Regions from separate parts of the Streptomyces sp. BL1 genome, predicted to be linked through region 1. Evidence: predicted binding sites of a transcription regulator. Region 1 holds the regulator's gene; the other holds the start of a gene.

Region 1 (4,382 bases):
ACGTAGATCCGCCCGGCGCGTGCGACCCGCGCCCGCGCCCCCGGCACGGCGACGGACCCGGACGCCGTACGCCGCGGGCCCGCCTGAGCCGCGCCCTCCTGCGGACGTACGAGCGTCACGGTCTTCCCCTCCAGCAGGAACCCGCGCGGCTCCATGGGGAACACCCGGTGCTTGCCGAAGCGGTCCTCCAGCGTGACCACCGGGCCCTGCGCCGACTTCTCACAGCGGATCACCGCACCGCAGAAGCCGGTCGTCACCTCCTCCACGACCAGCTCGGGGTCGGCGGGCACCTCGGGAACGGCCTGCGGCTTCTTCCACGGCGGCGTCAGATCTGCGTCATATTCACGGCTGCGCATACCGCCATTCTTCACCGGCGTCCCCCGCCAACAGGCAAGGGGCACGCGCGAACAAGGGGCGCGGGGAACGGCGCAGATAAGGGGCGCGGGGAACTGCGCAAACCACAGCGCAAGCCGCACACGCCACACGAACCGCCGCACAAGCACGAAGCGTCAGCCGGCGCGCCGCACCAACTCGTCCCGCTGAGCCCGCACGAAGTCCGCGCCGACAACGGCGCCATGCCCCGGCACATACACCGCGTCCTCGCCGCCCAACTCCAGCAGCCGGTCCAGCGCGTCCGGCCACCGCGCGGGGCTCGCGTCGGAACCCGCCTGCGGCGCACCCGACTCCTCCACCAGATCTCCGCAGAACACCACCGGCGGCGCCCCCTCCGTACCCGGCACCAGCACCACCAGGTCGTACGGCGAGTGCGCGGCCCCCATGGCGACCAGCCGCACCGCGCGTCCGCCCAGGTCCACGCTCAGCTCGTCCGTGACCGGATACCGCGGCACCACCAGCACGTCGAGGGCCTCGGCCACCGCCTCCGGTTCCGCCCCGTGCGCGGCGGCCGAGGCGCGCAGCGCCTCCCGCTCCGCGGAGCTGCCGAGCAGGCCGGCGAGCCCGTCGGCGCCGTACACCCGTGCCCCCGCGAACGCCGCCGTGCCCAGTACGTGGTCGAAGTGCGGATGCGTCAGCACCACGTGCCGCACCGGGAGTCCGGTGAGCTCGCGCAGGCCGGTGCGGATCTCCGCGCCCTCCCGCAGCGAGGCCCCCGTGTCGATCACCAGCAGTCCGTCGGAGCCGGCCACGGCACCGGCCGTCGCATCCCAGTGCGGCAGCCTCCGCCGCCACACGCCGGGGGCCGGCCGCTCCCACCGGGACTGCTCTGCCTCTTCACATCGTGCCGCCATACAACGACGCTATCCGCAGCCGCCCGCTGCGGCGCGATACCGTCGGTCCGGCACGTCGGTCCGGGCCACCTTGCCCCGGCCAGGACGACCGGCCGTACACTGGCTCAGGGGAAGTTGGCACTCCCCCGGTGAGAGTGCCAGAACTGGAAGACCGGAGCAGCGGCCGGACGGGAGGTGCGCCAGATGCTCAACGAACGCAGGCTCGAGGTGCTGCGCGCCATCGTCCAGGACTATGTCGGCACGGAAGAGCCCGTCGGGTCCAAGGCCCTGACGGAGCGGCACAACCTTCAGGTCTCTCCCGCGACGGTGCGGAACGACATGTCCGCACTGGAGGAGGAGGGGTACATCGCCCAGCCGCACACCAGCGCGGGCCGTGTCCCCACCGACAAGGGATACCGCCTCTTCGTCGACAAGCTGGCAGGCGTCAAGCCCCTCTCCTCGCCCGAGCGGCGCGCCATCCAGAATTTCCTGGACGGCGCCGTCGACCTCGACGACGTGGTGGGCCGTACGGTGCGGCTGCTCGCGCAGCTGACCCGGCAGGTCGCCGTCGTCCAGTACCCCTCACTCACCCGCTCGACAGTGCGGCACGTGGAACTGCTGTCACTCGCGCCCGCCCGGCTGATGCTCGTCCTGATCACCGACACCGGACGCGTCGAGCAGCGCCTCATCGACTGCCCGGCCCCCATCGGCGAGGCCACCCTGGCCGACCTGCGGGCCCGGCTGAACAGCCGGGTCGTCGCACAGCGGTTCACGGAAGTGCCCTCGCTGGTGCAGGACATGCCGGAGGCGTTCGACGCGGACGACCGGGGCACCGTCTCGGCCGTCCTGGCGACGCTGCTGGAGACGCTGGTCGAGGAGACGGAGGAACGCCTGATGATCGGCGGCACCTCCAACCTCACGCGCTTCGGCCACGACTTCCCGCTGACCATCCGGCCGGTGCTGGAGGCACTCGAGGAGCAGGTCGTGCTCCTCAAACTGCTCGGCGAGGCAAAGGATCCGGGCATGACCGTACGGATCGGGCATGAGAACGCTCACGAGGGCCTGAGTTCCACATCTGTCGTATCAGTCGGCTACGGTTCGGGCGACGAGGCAGTCGCCAAACTCGGCGTGGTCGGACCGACCCGCATGGATTACCCCGGAACGATGGGAGCTGTACGCGCAGTGGCACGGTACGTCGGACAGATCCTGGCGGAGTCGTAAGTGGCGACGGACTACTACTCGGTCCTCGGCGTTCAGCGCGACGCCTCGCAGGACGAGATCAAGAAGGCTTTCCGCAGGCTGGCGCGCGAGCTGCACCCGGACGTCAATCCGGATGCGGACACCCAGGACCGCTTCAAGGAGATCAACACCGCCTACGAGGTGCTGTCGGATCCGCAGAAGAAGCAGGTCTACGACCTCGGCGGTGACCCGGCCTCCGGCGCCGCGGGCGGCGGAGCGGGCGGCTTCGGCGGCGGCTTCGGCAACTTCTCCGACATCATGGACGCCTTCTTCGGCACCGCCTCGCAGCGCGGCCCGCGCTCGCGCACCCGGCGCGGCCAGGACGCCATGATCCGGCTGGACATCGACCTGGACGAGGCCGCGTTCGGCACGACCAAGGAGATCCAGGTCGACACCGCCGTCGTGTGCAACACCTGCACCGGCGAGGGCGCGGCCCCCGGCACCTCCGCGCAGACCTGCGACATGTGCCGAGGCCGCGGTGAGGTCTCGCAGGTCACCCGGTCCTTCCTGGGCCAGGTCATGACCTCGCGGCCGTGCCCGCAGTGCCAGGGCTTCGGCACCGTCGTGCCGACCCCCTGCCCCGAATGCGCCGGAGACGGGCGCGTCCGGTCGCGGCGCACGCTGACCGTGAAGATCCCGGCCGGCGTCGACAACGGCACCCGCATCCAGCTCGCGGGCGAGGGCGAGGTCGGCCCCGGCGGCGGCCCCGCCGGCGACCTCTACGTCGAGATCCATGAGAACTCGCACCCGGTCTTCCAGCGCCGCGGCGACGACCTGCACTGCACGGTCACCATCCCGATGACGGCCGCGGCCCTCGGCACGAAGGTGCCGCTGGAGACGCTGGACGGCATGGAAGAGGTCGACATCCGGCCCGGCACGCAGTCCGGCCAGTCGGTGCCGCTGCACGAGCGCGGTGTGAAGCACCTGCGCGGCGGCGGCCGAGGCCAGCTCATCGTGCACGTCGAGGTGCTGACCCCGACGGGCCTGGAGGCCGAGGAGGAGGAGCTGCTGCGCCGGCTCGCCAAGATGCGCGGCGAGGAGCGCCCCCAGGGCCAGTTCCAGCCGGGCCAGCAGGGCCTGTTCCACCGCCTCAAGGACGCCTTCAACGGCCGCTGACGAGCGGTTCGTTCCACGCCGAGGGCCCCGGGGACTCCCCGGGGCCCTCGGCGTATTCGCATGCGGCGACCGTGACAGGATGTGGCCATGTCGTCCGCGCTGAGCAAGCTCTCCGAGCTGATCTATCACCCCATCGTGCAGGCACCGATGGCCGGCGGGGTCTCCTGTCCCGAGCTGGCCGCGGCCGTCAGCGAGGCCGGCGGTCTGGGGTCGCTCGCCGCGGGCTACAAGACGCCCGAGGCGATGTACGAGGAGATCAAACAGCTGCGGGGGCTGACCTCCGCGGCGTTCAACGTGAACCTCTTCATGCCGCAGCCGCCCACCAGCGACCCGGCCGCCGTCGAGGTGTACCGCGACCAGCTCGCCGGCGAGGCCGCCTGGTACGAGACGGCGCTCGGCGACACCGACCGTGACGGCGACGACGCGTACGAGGCGAAGCTGGCCATCCTCTTCGACGACCCGGTGCCCGTCGTCTCCTTCCACTTCGGCTGCCCGGTGCGCAGCGTGCTGGAGCGGTTCGCGCGGCTCGGCACCGTCACCGTCGTCACCGTCACCTCAGTCGCCGAGGCCCAGGCCGCCGAGTGGGCCGGCGCCGCGGCCGTCGTCGTCCAGGGCGTCGAGGCCGGCGGCCACCAGGGAACCCACCGCGACGACCCGCACGGCGACGGCCCCGGCAGCAGCTTCGGACTGCTGTCGCTGGTCACCCAGATCAAGGAAGCCGTGCAGCTTCCGATCATCGCGGCCGGCGGGCTGATGCGCGGCGGCCAGATCGCCGCCGTCCTGGCCGCCGGTGCGAGCGCC
Region 2 (4,382 bases), 890 kb from region 1:
TACAAGATCTTCGGCGCCCAGGCGGAGGGCTGCTCGCCGGTGTCCACCGCCTTCAAGGCCGGACACGACGTCGTACGCCCGCAGAAGCCGGACACCATCGCCAAGTCGCTCGCCATCGGCAACCCGGCCGACGGGCCGTACGTGCTGGACATCGCGCGGCGCACCGGCGGCGCGGTGGAGGATGTCAACGACGGGCAGGTCGTCGACGCGATCAAGCTGCTGGCCCGTACCGAGGGCATCTTCGCGGAGACCGCGGGCGGGGTCACCGTCGGCGTCACCAAGAAGCTGATCGAGGAGGGCGTGCTCGACCCGTCGCTCACCACGGTCGTCCTCAACACCGGCGACGGTCTGAAGACGCTCGACGCGGTCGCGCCGACCACCGGGCCCTCGGCCGTGATCCGTCCGAGCCTGGACGCGTTCCGCGAAGCCGGCCTCGCCTGACCCCCGTACCACTGCAGCACCACCGCATCACCGCACGGAAGGCAGAACTCCCATGAGCGTCAACGTCCGCATCCCGACCATCCTGCGCACCTACACCGACGGCCGGGCCGAGGTGAGCGCCGAGGGCGCCACGCTGTCCGAGGTGCTGGCCGACCTGGAGAAGAACCACACGGGCATCGGCGCGCGCGTCCTGGACGACGAGGGCAAGCTGCGCCGCTTCGTCAACGTCTACGTGAACGACGACGACGTCCGCTTCGAGCAGGGCCTGCAGACCCCCACGCCGGACGGCGTCGGCGTGTCGATCATCCCGGCCGTGGCCGGCGGCTGCTGACCCGCTGTCAGACGGCGGCTGCCGAAAAGCAGCTGAAGCATCAACAGATCGAAAAACTTCGAATCGCCCCCTCCGGGAACACCGGAGGGGGCGATTCCGTGTTTCGGAGCGCGATAGGCTTGTCGTCGCTTCCGCCTCATCCTCCCCAGACGCGCATCGAACGCCCCTGAGATGCGGATGAGTTGTGCGCAAAATTGGTGCGGCATTTGTGGCTTAGGTGCGCTATGCCCGGCCCGACTTGCCCCGCTTTCACGGCACTTGGCCGTAAATTACCGATCGGCCGTCGCACGAATTCTCGTCCGATTGACCTGTTGCAGAGGGCGGCCGTGCAGATACATTCAGCGGCGGTCGACAGGTTCCGGCGCACGCCTCCGCTTGTCCGGAAGTGAGGTCTGACCCGGGTTCGTGAAGTGCGGGCTCGTGCAAGGGCCAGTAATAGGGGAGTTCGGAATGGCTCAGGGCACCGTCAAGTGGTTCAACGCGGAGAAGGGGTACGGCTTCATCGCGGTCGACGGTGGTGCGGACGTGTTCGTCCACTACAGCGCGATCCAGATGGACGGGTACCGCACCCTGGACGAAGGACAGCGGGTCGAGTTCGAGGTCTCGCAGGGTCAGAAGGGACCGCAGGCGGACATGGTCCGCGTGACTGGTTGATCTTCGCAACAGTACGAGGGGGCGTGTCCGCGACAGCGGGCACGCCCCCTCACTGCTGTCCGCCCCCGGCGCCGGCCCTGCGACGGGCGCTGAGGCCTCATGACGGGACGTTGCCACAGCGCTCCGATACGTGAGCGCCTTGCGCCCGCCCGTCGCCCGACCACCGCCCCTGGCGGTGGCCCTGCGACGGGCGCTGAGGCCTCATGACGGGACGTTGCCACAGCGCTCCGATACGTGAGCGCCTTGCGCCCGCCCGTCGCCCGACCACCGCCCCTGGCGGTGGCCCTGCGACGGGCGCTGAGGCCTCATGACGGGACGTTGTCTCAGCGCCCCGAAACGTGAGCACCTTGCACTCAAGGGGGGTGAGTGCTAATCATTGGCGTTGGCAGTCTCCATGGGAGAGTGCCAGGGAAGGACCGGGTCGGTGAGGCCCGCAGGCCGGGTGGGGCAAGGAACCACCAGGCCCGTAGGCCGTCCGTCGCGGGCGCCAGCGCGGTCCGGAGTAATCCACCCCCAGTCCGGGAGGACCACTTCACATGGCCAAGATCATCGCGTTCGATGAGGAAGCGCGGCGCGGCCTCGAGCGCGGGATGAACCAGCTCGCCGACGCCGTCAAGGTGACCCTCGGCCCCAAGGGCCGCAACGTCGTGCTGGAGAAGAAGTGGGGCGCCCCCACGATCACCAACGACGGTGTCTCCATCGCCAAGGAGATCGAGCTCGAGGACTCCTACGAGAAGATCGGCGCCGAGCTGGTCAAGGAGGTCGCCAAGAAGACGGACGACGTCGCCGGTGACGGCACGACGACCGCGACCGTCCTGGCCCAGGCGCTCGTCAAGGAAGGCCTGCGGAACGTTGCCGCCGGTGCCAACCCGATGGCGCTGAAGCGCGGCATCGAGAAGGCCACCGAGGCCGTCTCCGGCGCGCTGCTGGAGCAGGCCAAGGACGTGGAGACCAAGGAGCAGATCGCCTCCACCGCCTCCATCTCGGCCGCCGACTCGCAGATCGGCGAGCTCATCGCCGAGGCGATGGACAAGGTCGGCAAGGAAGGCGTCATCACCGTCGAGGAGTCGCAGACCTTCGGGCTCGAGCTCGAGCTCACCGAGGGCATGCGCTTCGACAAGGGCTACATCTCCGCCTACTTCGCCACCGACATGGAGCGCATGGAGGCGGAGCTCGAGGACCCGTACATCCTCATCGTCAACTCCAAGATCAGCAACGTGAAGGACCTCCTTCCGCTGCTGGAGAAGGTCATGCAGTCCGGCAAGCCGCTGCTGATCATCTCGGAGGACGTCGAGGGCGAGGCCCTGTCGACCCTCGTGGTCAACAAGATCCGTGGCACCTTCAAGTCCGTCGCCGTGAAGGCCCCGGGCTTCGGCGACCGTCGCAAGGCCATGCTCGGCGACATCGCCATCCTCACCGGCGGCCAGGTCATCTCCGAGGAGGTCGGCCTCAAGCTGGAGAACGCCGGTCTGGAGCTGCTCGGCCGCGCCCGCAAGGTCGTCATCACCAAGGACGAGACCACCATCGTCGACGGTGCCGGTGACAGCGAGCAGGTGCAGGGCCGGGTCAACCAGATCCGCGCCGAGATCGAGAACAGCGACTCGGACTACGACCGCGAGAAGCTCCAGGAGCGTCTGGCGAAGCTGGCCGGCGGCGTGGCCGTCATCAAGGCCGGTGCCGCCACCGAGGTCGAGCTCAAGGAGCGCAAGCACCGCATCGAGGACGCCGTTCGCAACGCGAAGGCGGCCGTCGAGGAGGGCATCGTCGCCGGCGGTGGCGTGGCCCTGCTGCAGGCCTCCTCGGTCTTCGAGAAGCTGGAGCTCGAGGGCGACGAGGCGACCGGCGCCAACGCCGTGAAGCTCGCGCTGGAGGCCCCGCTCAAGCAGATCGCCGTCAACGGTGGTCTCGAGGGTGGCGTCATCGTCGAGAAGGTCCGCAACCTGACGGTGGGTCACGGCCTGAACGCCGCCACCGGCGAGTACGTGGACATGATCGCCGAGGGCATCATCGACCCGGCGAAGGTGACGCGCTCCGCGCTGCAGAACGCCGCCTCCATCGCGGCGCTCTTCCTCACCACCGAGGCCGTCATCGCCGACAAGCCGGAGAAGGGCGGCGGCGCCGACGCCGCTGCCGCTGCCGGCGGCATGGGCGGCATGGACTTCTGATCCTTTCCGGATCGGCAGCCCGAGCTGTACGAACCGAGGGCGGCACTCCCCGAGTTGGGGGGTGCCGCCCTCGGTGTTTGTCCGGCGCAGCAGGGGCACTCGCGAACGGGACAGAGCCCGCACGACAAGCGAGAAGAAAGCCCGGGGTGGGCAGACATGTCCGCAGTTGTGATCGTGATTCTGGCAGTGGTGCTCGTCCTCGCCGTTGCCGCAGCCGTGTATGTGCTGCGGGGCAGGAAGGAGAGCCGGAGCGGTCTGAAGCGCCGGTTCGGACCCGAGTACGACAGGGCCCTCGACCGGCACAACGGTGACGCCAGGGCGGCGGAGACCGAACTGTCCGAGCGGGTACGGAGGTTCGGCTCGCTGGAGAGCAGGCCGCTGCCGGCCGAGGAGCGGGAGCAGTACCGGATCCGCTGGGCCGCGGCCCAGCAGCAGTTCGTCGACTCCCCGCAGCAGGCGGTCGTCGAGGTCGACCGGCTGGTGGCCCGGCTCGCGCAGGTGCGCGGCTACCCGGGTGCGGACGAGCCGGAGCACTTCGACGCGCTGTCCGTGCACCACGGCAGCCGGCTGCACGGCTACCGCAAGGTGCGCGAGGCGGCCCGCGGCCGGGCCGGCACCGAGGGGATGCGCGACGCCATGGTGCAGGTCCGCGACCTCTTCGACGCGCTGGCCGACGAGGGCCCCGCGACCTCGCACCGCGCCGCGTCCGACGGCGGCGGCCGTGCCCGTACGCCGGGCCGCCGGCTCGCGGGGCTGGGCAGCGGACGCCGGCAGCACACGGGGCGGAGCAC

The links. The regulator HrcA, encoded in region 1, represses chaperone genes, less so after heat shock. The targets are predictions, from matches to a motif close to TTNGCACTCNGNNNNNCNGAGTGCNAA.
Region 2: groL (chaperonin GroEL) is a predicted target of HrcA. The motif match lies at 1,809-1,835, and genes of this name have one in related genera.

The regions. Positions count from the first base shown of each region.
Region 1 covers NZ_JBXYWZ010000002.1:5,259,263-5,263,644, forward strand. Annotated here, with positions in the region: gene AC3AGO_RS23045 (DUF3097 domain-containing protein) at 1-356, opposite strand, end outside; gene AC3AGO_RS23050 (MBL fold metallo-hydrolase) at 510-1,247, opposite strand; gene hrcA (heat-inducible transcriptional repressor HrcA) at 1,431-2,447, shown strand; gene dnaJ (molecular chaperone DnaJ) at 2,448-3,581, shown strand; gene AC3AGO_RS23065 (nitronate monooxygenase) at 3,669-4,382, shown strand, end outside.
Region 2 covers NZ_JBXYWZ010000002.1:4,369,797-4,374,178, forward strand. Annotated here, with positions in the region: gene thrC (threonine synthase) at 1-441, shown strand, start outside; gene AC3AGO_RS19320 (MoaD/ThiS family protein) at 494-772, shown strand; gene AC3AGO_RS19325 (cold-shock protein) at 1,223-1,426, shown strand; gene groL (chaperonin GroEL) at 1,963-3,591, shown strand; gene AC3AGO_RS19335 (hypothetical protein) at 3,748-4,382, shown strand, end outside.